Regions from separate parts of the Mesorhizobium sp. WSM4823 genome, predicted to be linked through region 2. Evidence: riboswitches for the same ligand, from Rfam matches in the RefSeq annotation. Region 2 holds a riboswitch; each other region holds the start of a gene.
What was found. Region 2 has a riboswitch for cobalamin ahead of metE (5-methyltetrahydropteroyltriglutamate--homocysteine S-methyltransferase). Riboswitches for the same ligand answer to the same signal wherever they lie in the genome.
Positions count from the first base shown of each region.

Region 1: another riboswitch for cobalamin. It lies ahead of AC0L26_RS12645 (aromatic ring-hydroxylating oxygenase subunit alpha); the one in region 2 lies ahead of metE (5-methyltetrahydropteroyltriglutamate--homocysteine S-methyltransferase).
Region 3: another riboswitch for cobalamin. It lies ahead of AC0L26_RS29325 (ABC transporter ATP-binding protein); the one in region 2 lies ahead of metE (5-methyltetrahydropteroyltriglutamate--homocysteine S-methyltransferase).

Region 1 is NZ_JBVVQL010000004.1:141,313-146,416, reverse strand. Features, by position in the region: gene AC0L26_RS12660 (molybdopterin-dependent oxidoreductase) at 1-530, shown strand, start outside; gene AC0L26_RS12655 (FAD-binding oxidoreductase) at 527-1,273, shown strand; gene AC0L26_RS12650 (FAD-binding oxidoreductase) at 1,361-2,476, opposite strand; gene AC0L26_RS12645 (aromatic ring-hydroxylating oxygenase subunit alpha) at 2,502-3,749, opposite strand; cobalamin riboswitch at 3,862-4,063, opposite strand; gene AC0L26_RS12640 (DUF680 domain-containing protein) at 4,571-4,771, shown strand; gene AC0L26_RS12635 (DUF680 domain-containing protein) at 4,858-5,079, shown strand.
Region 2 is NZ_JBVVQL010000023.1:24,079-29,182, reverse strand. Features, by position in the region: gene AC0L26_RS30410 (serine hydroxymethyltransferase) at 1-677, shown strand, start outside; gene metK (methionine adenosyltransferase) at 732-1,910, shown strand; gene AC0L26_RS30400 (adenosine kinase) at 2,018-3,010, shown strand; cobalamin riboswitch at 3,394-3,594, shown strand; gene metE (5-methyltetrahydropteroyltriglutamate--homocysteine S-methyltransferase) at 3,709-5,104, shown strand, end outside.
Region 3 is NZ_JBVVQL010000020.1:8,525-13,628, forward strand. Features, by position in the region: gene AC0L26_RS29315 (FecCD family ABC transporter permease) at 1-323, opposite strand, end outside; gene AC0L26_RS29320 (ABC transporter substrate-binding protein) at 632-1,579, opposite strand; gene AC0L26_RS29325 (ABC transporter ATP-binding protein) at 1,576-2,388, opposite strand; cobalamin riboswitch at 2,481-2,684, opposite strand; gene AC0L26_RS29330 (GyrI-like domain-containing protein) at 2,956-3,789, shown strand; gene AC0L26_RS29335 (bifunctional helix-turn-helix transcriptional regulator/GNAT family N-acetyltransferase) at 3,796-4,731, opposite strand; gene AC0L26_RS29340 (hypothetical protein) at 4,806-5,104, opposite strand, start outside.

The DNA.
Region 1 (5,104 bases), on a different contig from region 2:
AAGGGTTTCCGGTGCTGTCGGCCGGGCCGACGCCGCGTGTGCGCACAGAGGAGTGGTCGTTCACGCTCAAGCACGGGCCGCGGCCGATCAAGAAGTGGAATTGGGCCGAATTCAATGCCTTGCCCATGAGCAAGATGACCCGCGACATCCATTGCGTCACCGCTTGGACCAAGTTCGACACGGCCTGGCAGGGTGTGCTGGTCGACGATATTCTGGCGGATGCCGGCATCGAGCCGCCGACCGGCTTCACGCTGGCGCTGTCGTTCGACGGCTACACCACCAACGTGCCGACGAAGGACCTCACCAGCGGCAAGGCGATGGTGGCGCTGCTTTATGAAGGCGAGCCGATCACGCCGGACCATGGCGGCCCGGCGCGGCTGCTGGTTCCGCATCTCTATTTCTGGAAATCGGCCAAATGGCTGAACGGGCTGCAGTTCACCGAGCGCGACGAGCCTGGCTTCTGGGAGTTGCGCGGCTATCACATCTATGGCGACCCGTGGCGCGAGCAGCGCTATACGGGCGATCCATGAGCGACGGGCCGGCGGCGCAGTCGCCCTGGCAGACGGTCACCATCAGGCGCATCGAAAAGCGCACGCCGCGCGTCACCAGCTTTTTCCTCCAGCCTTCGCGGCCCTTCGCCTATCGTGCCGGGCAGCATGTCGATGTCAGGCTGACGGCGCCGGACGGCTATCAGGCGCGCCGCTCCTACTCCATTGCCTCGGCGCCGGAAGCCGGCGAGACGATCGAGCTGGCGATCGAAAGGCTCGACGACGGCGAGGTCTCGCCCTTCTTCCACGAGGTCGCTGCGGTCGGCGACGAGGTCGAGTTGCGCGGACCGCTCGGCGGCCACTTCGTCTGGTCCGACAGCGACGGCGGCCCGCTTTTGCTCGTCGGCGGCGGATCGGGCGTGGTGCCGCTGATGGCGATGATCCGCCATCGTTCCGCGCGGAAATCGACGGTGCCGGCGGCGTTGGTGTTTTCCACACGGGTCTGGGACGAGGTGATCTTTCGCGACGAGCTGATCGATTTCCACGATCGCCGGGACGGCTTCGATCTGGTGCTGACGCTGACGCGCGAGCCGGCCCGGCGCCCGGCGGACTATTCACGGCGGATCGATGTTGCGATGATAGAGCAATCGATGGTGCGACTGCCCGCGCCGCCAAGGTTCACCTTTGTCTGCGGCTCGAATGCCTTCGTATCGGCCGCCGCCCAGGCGCTGATCGATGCCGGCGTTCCGGCAGGCCTTATCCGCACCGAGCGCTACGGGGTTTAATGCATATCGCGCAAAAATGTGCAGCGGTTTTGCGATAACGACATGCGTCGCATAATGCCGGTCAGACGTGCTCTAGGCGCCTGCCTTTCAGGCCTCGATTTCCAACGCCGACAGCGGCTTCGAACAGCAGGCAAGAATGAAGCCGTCATCGATCTCGTGATCGAGGATGCCGCCATTGTGGCTCATCTCGACTGTGCCTGAGACCTTTTTCACCTTGCAGGTTCCGCACAGGCCGAACTCGCAGGCCGCCGGGATGCGCACGCCCGAAGCACGCGCCGTCTGCAGCACGGTCTGGCCGGCAACGCAGTCGGCATCGATATCCGAAAGCGAAAAGCGGATCGGCGTTGCCGCCTCGGCAGGTGCTTCGGCCCCGCCCCCTGCCGGCCCATCCTTTGCCGGCGAACCAAATGGGGCCGGTATTTCCTCCACCACTGGAGCCGCAAAGCTTTCCTGATGATAGTTGGCCATGTCGAAGCCGGCGGCCTCCAGCATCTGCCGCACGGCGCGCATGAACGGGTCGGGGCCGCAGCAGAAGATTTCCCGCTCGCGAAAATCCGGCGCCAAAAGCGGCAGCCTGATCGCGTCGATCCGGCCCATATGGCCGAACCAGCCCTCGCGGCTGGAGCGCTCTTCGATCATGAAGCCGAGCGTTAGGCCCGGCATGCGGCTGCCGAGCAGCTCGAGTTCCTTGCGGAAGATGATCTCCTCGGGCTTTCGCGCGCAGTTGACGAAGCCGACATCGGTCCAGGGCGCGCAGTCGTTTAGCCAGCGCAGCATCGACATCATCGGCGTCACGCCGGAGCCGGCTGAAATGAACAGATATTTGGCCGCGGGATGGCTGTGCAGCGAAAAGTCGCCCGCCGGCCCATAGGCCTTCACGTGAACGCCGGGCTTGAGATTGTCGAACATCCAGCGCGTGCCGACGCTGCCGGCCTGCGCCTTCACCGTCACCGCGATCGAAAACGGCCGCGACGGCGAGGACGACAGCGTATAGGTCCGCATCAGCGGGCCGTCACTGGTCGGCAGTTCCAGCGTCACGAACTGCCCCGGTCTGTAGCGGAACCAGGTCTGGTTGTCGGAGCGGAAGGTGAACGTCTTCACGTCAGGCGCCTCGTCGCTGACGCCGATCACTTCCAGAACCTGGAGCCTGTCGTTCCAGGGCGCCATATCGTCGAGATGGCGGTAGAGCCCGAGATCCGTCATTGCGTTCATCTCTTCACGTTTCTCTTCAGGTGACGCTGCGCAGCGCCGGCCGGCCGTCCTCGGCAAGGCGCGGTCCGATGAAGGAGGCGTACCATTCGACGAACTGGATGACGCCGCCCTCATGCAGTTCCGAATAAGGGCCGGGCTCGTAAGCCGGCGACAGGATGCCGAAAGCGTTTTCCTCGACGATGCGGCGGTCCTGGTCGTTGGTCTCGGTCCAGACATGGGTGAGTTCGGCAAGGTCGTAATCGACGCCCTCGACCGCGTCCTTATGGACCAGCCATTTGGTGGTGACGGCGGTTTCGGTGGCGCTGATCGGCAGCACGCGGAAGGTGACCGCATGATCGCCGAGGATGTGGTTCCAGGTCGTCGGATAGTGATAGAGCAGCAGCGAGCCGATACGGTCCGTGGAAACGCTGTCGGAAAGGTTCTTCTTTACGGCGCGTCTTCCCGTCATCGTATAGCTGACGGCGTCGCGCAGCAGCGGCGCGCGGGTGGCGCGGTATTGTCCCGCCGGATCGATGCGGAACTTGCTCGGCAGGCCCGCTGCCTCGCATTTCGTCCAGTGCGCCAGCATCTCGGGATCGCTGTCGGCGCCCTGCACGCCGGTCACGGTCGGTGCCTCCGGGAATGTCTTGCACAGTTCCGGATGATTGCCGGCGCAATGATAGCACTCGCGGTTGTTTTCCCAGACGAGCTTCCAGTTGCCCTTCTCGACGATAGTCGATTCGAACGCCACCTTTGCCTCGCGCAGCCGGTGCGGCAACAGGTAAGGTTCGATCATGGCGCGCATCGGCGCGAAATCGGCGGGCTCCTTGGCCAGGCAGATGAAGATGTAGCCGCCGACGCTCTCGCAAGCGACCGGCCTCAGGCCGAACTGGCTTTTGTCGAAACCGTCCGCCATCTGGCGGGCGAACAGAAGCCGGCCGTCCAACTCGTAGGTCCATTGGTGATAGGGGCAGACGAGCTTCGCCGCCGTGCCCTTGTCGGCATTGCAGACGCGGCTGCCGCGATGCCGGCAGGAGTTGTGGAAGGCATTGATCTTGCCTTGCTGGTCGCGGACCAGCACAACCGGATAATCGCCGATCTGGGCGGTGATGTAGCTGCCCGGCTTCGGCAGTTCGCAATCATGGCCGATGAACAGCCAGTCGCGATACCAGATCAGCTCCATGTCGAGTTTGAAGAAGTCGGCATCGGTGTAGAAGGGCTGCTCGAGCGAGTAGCCTTGCCTGCGGCCGTGCAAGAGCCTCAGCATGTCGTTGCGCGTGTCCATGTCCTGTCCTCTTGGCTAAGGACTGACTATGGTGGTGATGGAGGAAGGATCGGCGCAGGCCGGCGAACGGCCGGCATGAACTATCCGCCTCTTGACCGCCCACCGCGATCAGTCGAGTTCAACACCTCGGGCTGGTTTCCGGGCTCTGGAGTGTCCTTGCGGGCGGTCGCGACACCTTCCCAGGCTTGTGGCCCAGTGGTCTCCCGTTGCGACTTGAACTCCACCACCGTTGCGGGGGCAGCGCCGGGTTCTGACCGGCTTCCCAATTCTCCGCTTCGTCGTCACCAAGCGGCACCTGAGATGGTGTGATCTAATCATGACGGCCGGCCGACTGTCGGCATGAAAGCGACATCGTATCCATGCGGCGCGACACAGCCGGCCAAACCTGCAGGTTGGCAATAGCAGGGCTGGAACCCCATTTTTCGGCGGCCATTGCCGGCGGTCGTGGCATCGAATCCGACCCGTAGCGGAGACAAAGAAGGTTAACAGTTTCCAAAAGTGACTATTAGCCACTTCTAAAATCGAACCGAACGGTTCGTTTCTGTTGACAATGCGTGTATAACGCTGTGAACGCAGGTCCGCCAATCCGTCAAATGGGCGAATAGTGCATTCGGCTTAAGTAATTGAAAGAACAACCAAAGTCGATGCAGATAGAAGCACCTGGTACAATTTCAAGGTGCAGATTCTTGGTCCACACGGAACAACTTCGTGATTGGAATCTGCCGGATGGCCTTCCCACATCGGGCCTGTCCGAACGACGCGAATTCCTTTCAAGACACGCCGCTAGACGGACCGAAAACTAAGATACTGGAGTACCAACAATGAAAAAGATTGCTCTTGCTGCCGTCGCCGTTTTGGCCATCACCGGCAGTGCCTTTGCCGGCAGCGACCATTATGGGTCCGACGGCGCCAACCAGCCGACTGCTGCGGTCGACAGCTCTTACACGGCTTCCATTCAGAAGCCGGCTCACGCTGAAAAGCCCGTTGTCCAGGGCGCCGACCGTAACCGTTTCGGCAATTAACAGCTGATCCCACAATTAACAGCTGATCCCAGACAGGCGGCGGCCAAGTCTGCCGCTCGGGATCTGACAAATCTGGAGTACTAGAAATGAAAAAGATCATTCTTGCCACTGCCGCCATTTTGGCCATCTCCGGCAGCGCTTTTGCCGGTAGCGACAACTTTGGATCCAACGGCGCCAACCAGCCGGCCGTTGGGGTCGACAGCTCGTACACGGCTTCGGTTCAGAATTCGGCATTGGCGCAGAATCCGGTTCCGGCTGACGAGAAGCCCGTCAACAGCAGTGACCGTGACCGCTTCGGCAACAACTAACAGTCAGTTCCAACAGAGCGGCGGC
Region 2 (5,104 bases):
TTGTCGCAGGAGTGCATCCGAATCCCGTTGGCCATTGCGATGTTGTCACCAGCACCTCTCACAAATCGATCCGGGGCCCCCGCGGTGGTTTCATCTTGTCAAAGAATGAAGACCGCTATCAGGCGCTCTACCATTCCCAGAGCAAACACAATCTGGCCAAACGCATAGACCGTGCCGTGTTCCCTCTCCTCCAGGGCGGACCTCACATGAATACGATTGCCGCGCTAGCTGTCGCTCTGCACGAAGCAGGGAATGCATCCTTCCGTGTGTACGGTCAGCAGATCGTCCACAACGCCAAGGCTCTGGCCCAGGCCCTTCTGGAGCGAGGTTATGAACTCGTCACGGGGGGCACTGACAATCACATGCTGATCCTTGATCTTAGGGACCGGCCGCTGTCGGGGAAAGCCTATGCCGAGCGCTTGTCGCAAGCAGGTATCATTACGAATTTCAACATGGTGCCGGGCGACCGGCGCCATCCCGCGCTCACCAGCGGCATTCGGCTAGGCACGCCAGCAGTGACGTCGGTGGGGATGCGCGAGGCGGAGATGGTGCAGATTGCAGCCTTCATCGACCTGGTTTGCCGCCAGCCCGATGATTCGGACGTCCATGCCCGCGTGCGCAGAGACGTTGCCGACTTCTGCGCTGCGTTCGACGTGCCTGGCATCTCCGACAGGTAAGGCGGCCGGATCAACTGTCACATCCAATTCCACCGTTTGAAGCGAGGACATTCCATGACCAGACAATTCGTGTTCTCTTCCGAATCCGTCGGCGCGGGGCATCCCGACAAGATGGCCGACAATATCTCAGATGGCGTGCTTGATGCGATCCTTTGCAGGGATCCTACGGCCCGAGTTGCTTGTGAAGTGTTGGTGAAGTCAGGGATGGTCGTTCTGGCTGGCGAGATCACCAGCCACGCGCAGATCGACTACAGCCAAGTTGCCCGCAATGTCATTTTGGACATTGGATATGACGACGATGCGATCGGCTTTGACGGCCGGCGTTGCGCCGTGATCTTGGCCTTGACCGAGCAGTCGCCTGACATCAGCCAGGGGGTCGACGAGGGACGAGGGCAGGATCTCGAGCAGGGAGCGGGGGATCAGGGCCTCATGTTCGGGTACGCGTGCAATGAGACCGAAACATTGATGCCGTTGCCAATCCAACTCGCTCACGATTTGACAAAAAAACAGGCAGAGGTGCGCCAAACCGGACGCCTTGGCTGGCTTCGCCCAGACGTTAAATCTCAAGTGTCCGTCCGTTATGAGGGTTTGCGCCCGGTAGCGCTTGATACCATAGTCCTGTCGACGCAGCATGACGAGGAGGTCTCACAAGCCACGGTGCGCGAAGGCGTCATTGAGGAGATCATAAGGCCGGTCTTGCCTCACGACGAACTGGATACGAAGGGGATAAGGTTCCTGGTGAATCCAACAGGCCGGTTCGTGGTCGGTGGGCCGCGCGGCGATTGCGGGCTTACGGGCCGCAAGATCATCGTCGATTCCTACGGCGGTATGGGGCGTCACGGCGGCGGTGCCTTTTCGGGCAAGGACCCGTCGAAGGTCGATCGATCGGCCGCCTATGCGGCGCGGTACGTCGCAAAAAACGTCGTTGCCAGCGGACTTGCGGAGGTCTGCGAGGTTCAGCTTGCTTATGCGATCGGTGTGGCCGCACCGGTGTCAGTCCTCGTCAATACATTCGGAACCGCGAAGATTGATGAAAAGAGGATCGAGCACGCCGTCCTTGAGCTTTTCGATCTCCGGCCGAAAGGCATCATCAAGGCGCTTGATCTCTTACGGCCGATTTACCGCAAGACCGCTACATACGGACACTTCGGCCGCGAAGAGCCGGAGTTCACCTGGGAAAAGACGGACAGAGCTGACGACCTTTTGCGAGAGGCAGGACCGGCAGCTGCGTGATGCACCGGTATTGGATGCGTCGGCATAGGGCGACCCATTCCAAACTGGCCAAAACAGGCCGGCCCCGGCGTGGCAAAAAGCCGGCTCGGGTTTTGGCGGAGATTTTGATGCCGGATTATGACGTGCTTTGCATCGGCAATGCCATTGTCGACATCATCGCCCAGTGCGACGAGGAATTCCTCGAGACCAACGGCATCATCAAGGGCGCGATGAACCTCATCGACACACAGCGCGCCGAGCTGCTCTACAGCCGCATGGGGCCGGCGATTGAAGCCTCCGGCGGCAGCGCCGGCAACACGGCGGCCGGCGTCGCCAGCTTCGGCGGCCGCGCCGCCTTCTTCGGCAAGGTCTCCAACGATGCGCTTGGCGAAATCTACGCGCACGACATCCATGCGCAGGGCGTCGCCTTCGACACCATACCGCTCAAGGGTGAGCCGCCGACGGCGCGCTCGATGATCTTCGTCACGCCCGACGGCGAGCGCTCGATGAACACCTATCTCGGCGCCTGCGTCGAGCTTGGCCCTGAGGATGTCGAAGCCGACAAGGCGTCTGGCGCCAAGGTCACCTATTTCGAAGGCTATCTGTGGGACCCGCCGCGCGCCAAGGAGGCAATCCGCCAGACGGCGAAGCTGGCGCACGCAGCAGGCCGAGAAGTGTCGATGACACTGTCGGATTCGTTCTGCGTCGACCGCTACCGCGACGAATTCCTTGAGCTGATGCGTTCGGGCACGGTCGACATCGTCTTTGCCAACAGCCACGAGATCAAGTCGCTCTACCAGACATCGTCGTTCGACGAGGCGCTGGCCCAGATCCGCAAGGATTGCCGGATCGCCGCCGTGACCCGCTCGGAAAAAGGCTCGGTGATCGTGCGCGGCGACGAGACCGTGGTCATCAAGGCGACCGCCATCAAGGAACTGGTCGACACGACGGGCGCCGGCGATCTCTATGCCGCCGGCTTCCTGCATGGCTACACGCAAGGCCGCGACCTGCAGACTTGCGGCGACCTTGGCTCACTGGCGGCCGGATTGGTGATCCAGCAGATCGGCCCCAGGCCACGGCAGAATCTGCGCCGCGAGGCTGAGCAGACTGGGTTGCTGTAAGGCGGCTTTTCGGCCACGTATTGCCCACCTTCCGTTGTGCACGCTGTCCAGACAGGCGCGTGTAAATCGAACGTACCAGTCCGAGAAGGATGCCGGTTTTTCTCCAAACTTCTGATTGTTGAGGCTCAGGAATGTTGTCCCACCTCGGGTCAGTACTGCCGCCCCTCATGACTGGCCAATACGCACTTTTTGGCGAAGTTTTGAGACGGGACCGTACAAAGGCAGATTGCCCGAGGGCGAGCCACAGTCTGCACACACCGGAGAGTCGCGCAGAAGGCTCAGCCGACGGCGACATGGAATTTGGAAACACGCCGCAGGCTAACAATTCACATAAACACATATACATTTGTTTATACGACATTGACAAGAAAGTGGGCTACTGCGATTGTCCGGCATGTCGTGGTTCCTCCGCAAGGCTTTGCCGTAGCGGAGCTAAGAGGGAAGCCGGTGCAATGCCTACGCTGCCCCCGCAACTGTAAGCGGCGAGCCAAACCCACCAATGTCACTGGGGCGAACTCCCCCGGAAGACGTGGCAGAGGCTGTGACCCGCGAGTCAGGAGACCTGCCACGACGAACAACGTCCGCGGGCGGGGTGTCTGGTGGTCGCGGCAGCTCGGCGTTGATGCCGGCCTGCTAGCGCCTTCTTGTCCCGGCCCCAACCATCGGGGTATGGAATGAATGTCTCCCAGCAAGTTCCCATAGCAACGCTTGGCGTGCCGCGTATCGGTCGCCGGCGAGAACTGAAATTCGCGCTCGAAAGCTACTGGTCCGGAAAATCGTCTGCTGCCAACCTTCTGGCGACGGCGAAGGCACTGCGTGCCGCCAGCTGGAGCGAGCAGCACGCCCGCGGCGTGTCGAAAATCCCGTCGAACGATTTCTCACTGTATGACCATGTGCTCGACACCGCAGCAATGGTCGGCGCCGTCCCAGCTCGTTACGGCTGGACGGGCGGCGAGATCCCGCTTGACATCTACTTCGCGATGGCGCGCGGGACGCAGGGCGATAGCGCGGGGTGCGGACACGCCAGTCACGGGCATGCAGTTCAGGGGCAGCGCGTGACCGCGATGGAAATGACCAAATGGTTCGACACCAACTACCACTACCTCGTGCCGGAGCTTGGGGACGATCAGACCTTCGCCCTCTCGTCGACGAAACCAGTCGATCACTTTCTGGAGGCAAAAGAGCTCGGCATCCATACACGCCCGGTCATCCTTGGACCGGTGACCTTCCTCAAGCTGGCGAAGTCTCCCGACCAGGGCTTCAATCCCATAGCGCTGCTACCGCGCCTGCTGCCGGTCTACGAGCAACTCCTGCAGAGGCTGGAGCTCTCGGGGGCCGACTGGGTGCAGATTGACGAGCCGGCGCTTGTGCTCGATCTCAACCCGAACGAACGAGCTGCCTTCGAATTCACCTACGGGCAGCTGTCGAAAGCCGCGCCCAAGGTGAAAATTATGCTGGCTACCTATTTCGGGCCGCTGGGAAACAATCTCGAGACCGCGCTTTCGCTGCGCCTGGCGGGGCTGCATCTCGACCTCGTGCGCGCTCCCGAGCAGTTGGAGACGGTTGGTCGGCTCGCACCGAAGGATCTGGTGCTCTCACTTGGCCTGATCGACGGCCGCAATGTCTGGCGCGCGAACCTGACCGCCATTCTCGACAGCATCAAGCCGGTCATCGTCGGTTGGCCGCTGGACCGCGTCGAAATTGCGCCTTCCTGCTCGATGCTTCACGTGCCGATGGACCTGCGGATGGAGACCGCGCCCGATGTAGACGTCCGTTCGTGGCTGGCATTCGCCGCCCAGAAGACTGAAGAGCTGCTCGTGCTGGCCCAAGCCTTGTCCGAAGGCAGGGAGGCCGTAACAGGCGGGCTAAAGGCTTCTGATGAGGCGGCCGCCGCGCGCGCAATGTCGACAAAGGCCCACGATCCGCTCGTCCGCGGGCGCGTCAGCAGCATTGACGGCGCCATGAAGCAACGAAAGAGCGCATTTGCCAAGCGCTCGAGAGTCCAGGCTGACACGCTCGCCCTGCCGCTGTTCCCGACGACGACCATCGGGTCCTTCCCGCAAACGCCCGAGGTGCGCAGGGCGCGCTCCGCTC
Region 3 (5,104 bases), on a different contig from region 2:
GACAGGCCGAACAGGAATGGGTCGGCAAGGTCGTTGCGCGTTACCGTCTGCAGCAGCGCGCCGATGACGCCCAGCCCGGCGCCGACACAGATGGCCATGATCGTGCGCGGCGGCCTGAGATCGACGACGATCTTGCCGACCGGACCGGACACGATGTCTCCGCCCAGTCCGGCCGCATGTCCGAGCGCGCCAACGACGTCCGTCAGCGGGATCACCGTCGAGCCATAGGCGATCGACAACAGTGCAAGAACGGCCACCGCTGCCGCCCCCGCAATCATGGCCGGTAGGAATGGCTTATGCAGCAAGCTCACGTTTTCACGCATGCCATTGCTTCGCCGGCATTCGAGATTGGCCGAAGCCTCTCCAGCTTCGTCATCCCAGGGCGAAGCAGGAGCGAAGCTCCGTCGCGGAGACCCTGGGATCCATGCCGTAACCTTGAGCGAAGAGTGCCACGGAGCAGAATTCTGCACCGCAGCAGCGCCTTGAAGTCACGGCATGGATCCTGGGGTCTGCGCCGCGTCGCTTCGCTCCTTGCTCCGCCCCAGGATGACGAAGCGATGGGCGTTTCGGCCAACCTCCAAGGCATGCGATTCGTCAACGCAAGCATCTGACCAGAATTTCGACGCCAGAATCAAAAAGCTTCCGGGTGCATCGCCTTGGCGATCTTGCCGATCGCCTCGATATTGGCCGGCCCGGGCGTCAGTTCGGCATAGCGCAGCGCGACGAAGCGTTCATTCTTGACCGCATCGGTCTCCTTCATCGCCGGATGGGCTTTGAGGAAATCGAGCAGTTTGCGGTAGCCGCCGCCGTCCTGGTAATCGAGCAGGACCAGGAACTGCGGATTGCGGGAGGCGACCGTTTCCCAATCCGTGTTGCCCCAGCTCGTCTGCATGTCGGCCATGACGTTGTCGCCGCCGGCAGCGGCGATCATCGCGCTGGGGATCGCGAACTTGCCTGATGTGAAGGGTTTGTCTTCGCCGGAGTCGTAAAGAAACACCCGCGTTCCCTTGCTGTCGCCGACCTTTGCCGTGATCTCGGCGAGTTGCGCTTTCCAGTCGGAAACAAGTTTTTTCGCCTTGGCCTCCTTGCCGAAAATCTTGCCCAGCTTCTCGACGTCGCCATAGAGCAGGTCCATCGAGGCGGCGAGGCGGTTGCTGTCGAGGTGGACGCAGCTTTCCGTCAGCACCAACGTCTTGATACCGTGCGGCGCCAGCGTATCGGGCGTCACCTCGCCGCCCGGCTTCATGCCGTAGTACCAGCCGGCGAAGAAGAAATCGGGCTCGACGGCGACGAGGCTTTCGAGCGTCGGGTATTTCGGCGCGAGTTCTGGGATCGCGCCCTGCTCGGCCTTGAATTCCGGACCGACCTTGTACCCTCCGGTGATGCCGGTCAGGCCGACGATCGACGGTTGCAGCCCCAGCGCGAAGGCCATCTCGGCCATGTTCAGATCCTGGATGACGGCGCGCTTCGGCGCGGCATCGAAGGTCAGCGGCGTGCCGCAGCTGTCGACAGTTACCGGAAAAGCCAAGGCGGTCTGGGCAAGCAGGAGGGAAGCAAAAGACAGTGCGAGGCGTTTCACGGATGTTGCTCCTTGGTTAAATCGGAAGAGGCGCGGTTTGGAACTTCGAAGACCGTGAGTTCGCGGTCTTCGGTGGGATGGCGCAGCCGAAGCACGTCGACGCCGAAAATCTCGCGGATCAACTGTTTGGTCAGCGCCTCGCGCGGACCGGCGAGTGCCTGCAGGCGGGCCTCGTTCATCACCGCGACCCTGGTGGCAAATGGCGTGACCAGCGACAGATCGTGAAGCACCGCCACGACGGTCATGCCAAACTGCGACACAAGTTCGAGAAGTTCGCTGCGGGCGCGCGGATCGAGATGATTGGTCGGTTCGTCGAGGAACAGGATTTTAGGCTCCTGGGCGATGGCGCGTGCCAATTGGGCGCGCTGCCGCTCGCCACCGGACAGCGAGCCGATCGTGCGGCCGAGCAGCGGCAGCAGGCCGGTCCTTCGAAGCGCTTCGACGACGATGTCGCGTTGCTCGCTCCTTCGTCGCAAACCGGCATGCGGGACGCGCCCAAGCTCGACGTAGTCTATTACGGCAAGCCGCGGATCGGGCTGATCGGTCTGGCCGACGACCGCCATGCGCAGCGCCCGCTCGGCGGCCGAGAACGTCTCCAGCCGGCGGCCGGAAAATCTCACCTCTCCCGCGCTTGGCCGCAGCGTACCGCATAGCATGCGCAACAGAGTCGTCTTGCCGGCGCCGTTGGGGCCGATGATGGCGAGGCGGTCGCCCGCCGCCACCGAAAGGCTTACCGCGCTGACCAGGCGCTGGCCATTCGCCGTCGCGCTCAGTTCGCGCGCTTCAAGAAGAGGCTGGGAGGCGTCCAACTTACCGTCACTTTCTCAATGGCGACGGAAGGAAGCTGGACCGATCGGCCGACAAGACCGATGTCCACGTCTCCTCCCGGCACACCCCGTCCGGTCAACTCAAGCCGATGGCAGGTCTCCTGGCTCGCGGGTCTTTGCGCCATCCTGCCTTCCCAGCCTTGCCGGCCAGTGGCATTTCGGATCTTGCTAACCGCTTACAGTTGCGGGGGCAGCCACGGCCTCGATCCGAAGATCTCACCGTGTTCCCTTTTCACCCCTCGCCTTTCGACTCGGGGACCATCAGTCGCCCAGCCTAGTTTCCCGCCAATCACAGCGCAATAAATTTCCGGGGCTCGGAAAGCCACGAGAGCTAGGGTCTTGTTAGAAGGAGTCATATGGATCTCGTTATGTAATAACGTTACTACCTAAAAGACGTTGCTTGCTCCTGTCAAGCTCTTTCGCCTGACGCCTTCGACTGCCGGCCGCCGTCGCGATTTGCGCGGTGCGCAATTTCGATCAAACTGCGAGCTCCAGGAAACGGCACGATGACCTGCCGACGCGAAGACCCGAGCCCATGCAAGGAGCCACATGAATCCAACCGAGAAAGCGCTGTGGTTCGTCGAAAGCCATCTGCCGGAATCCGTCTCGCTCGACGATGTCGCCAAGAGCAGCGGGGTGTCGCGCTTTCACGTGACGCGGGCTTTCGGTGCGGCGACCGGCCGTTCGGTGATGGGTTACATGCGTTCTCGCCGGCTGACCGAAGCGGCGCGCAAGCTCGCCGCCGGTGCACCCGACATCCTCTCGCTCGCTCTCGACACCGGCTATGCCTCGCATGAGGCCTTCACCCGCGCCTTCCGCGACCAATTCGGCACCACGCCGGAACTGGTGCGCGCGCAAGGCTCGCTAGACAACCTCGATCTCGTGGAGCCGATCCTGATGGACCAGTCCTTCCTCACCAATCTCGAGCCGCCGCGTTTTGAGACCAGCCGGCCGTTTCTCATCGCCGGTCTCGGCGAACGTTATAGCTGCGAAACCAGCGCCGGCATCCCGATGCAATGGCAGCGGTTCGGCCCCTATATCGGCAACATTCCAGGCGAGATCGGCGACGTCGCCTATGGCGTCTGCGTCAATGGCGACGACACCGGCAATTTCGACTACATCGCCGGTGTCGAGGTGTCCGATTTTTCGGATTTACCGAGGGAGTTTTCGCGCGTGCGCGTGCCGGCGCAGAAATACGCCGTGTTCGCCCATCGTGACCACATCTCGACCATCCGCCGCACGGTCAACACGATCTGGAACAAATGGCTGCCGGCCTCCGGGCACGAGATCGCCGATGCGCCCGAATTCGAGCGCTACGGCCCCGAATTCGATCCGCGCAGCGGCAATGGCGGGCTGGAAATCTGGATACCGGTGAAGGGGTGAGAAACGCTACAGCTCCAGGTTCCAGTTCTGGCCGACCAGATCCTTGCCGAAGGAATGGTGGCGCTCTTCCTCGGCAAGCTTGAAGCCCGCCGCCTCATAGATGCGGCGCGCCGAGACGAGAATGTCGTTGGTCCACAATGTCAGCGTCTTGTATCCCTTAGCACGGGCAAAGCCGATGCATTCCTCGACCAGTCGCTTGCCGATGCCGAGACCGCGCGCCGAGGGCTCGACGTAGAGCAGGCGCAGCTTCGCCACCGTGTCCGACTGGCGCACGACAAAGACCGAGCCAACGACTTCCCCCTCCCGTTCGGCGATCCAGCTGCGTTCCCATTTCGGATCGAAGGATTTGACGAAGGCGCCGAGGATTTCGGCGACGAGCGCCTCATAGGTTTCGTCCCAGCCATATTCCTGCGCGTAGAGCAGGCCCTGGCGATGAATGATCCAGCCGATGTCGCCGACCTGCAAAGGCCGCAGCATGTAGGGAATTTTGGGCTCTTCACTCTCGCCCAGCAGGCGCTGCACCGTCTGCATCGCCTTGACCAGCCTGTCCTGCTCCGGATCCGGGAGCCGGTCGAGCAAGGCCGCGACCTGATCGTGCGAACCCTGGTTCAGCGGCGCGAAGGCCGCCCTCCCCGCCGGCGTCAGCGCGATCGACGAGCGCCGCGCATCGGCTTCCGTCGCAGCGCGCTCCACAAGGCCGCGCTCCTGAAACTTTTTCAGCAACCGGCTGAGATAGCCGGCATCGAGACCGAGATCGCGCGCAAGATCGGTGGCGGTCAGCCCGTGGCGATGCGCCAGTTCATAGAGCACACGAGCCTCGGTCAGCGAGAAGGCGCTTTTCAGCCATCCTTCGTCGAGCAGGCCGATCTGGCGGGTGTAGAAGCGGTTGAAGCCCCGCACCGCATCGATCCGCTCCTTGCCGGGTTGATGATGAATCGTCATGGCATCCTCCTGCCCGACATAGTCAATAATTTAGTTGACTTGGTCAAGTATTAGTTTGGACCAAGCCCACCGCATTATCCGATCCGACGGATGAGGCCTTCGAAGCCGTCGGCGAGATAGGAAGCGCCGGCCGCGAACATCTTCACCAGGTTTTTGGGGCGGCCCGGGGTCTTGTTCGCATCGAGGAGTACGGCCCTGCCCTCATGCATGACGAAATCGAACTTGCCATAGTCGAAACCGAGTTCGTGTCTCAAAGCACGCAGTTCGTCGGGAACGGGGACAGGCTCGCGACGGATCGTTTCGGACGCCTTGACCAGCGCGTTTGGCGAGACGTAGCGGGTGCAGCGTTCGCTCTCTCCGCAAAACACCCAGA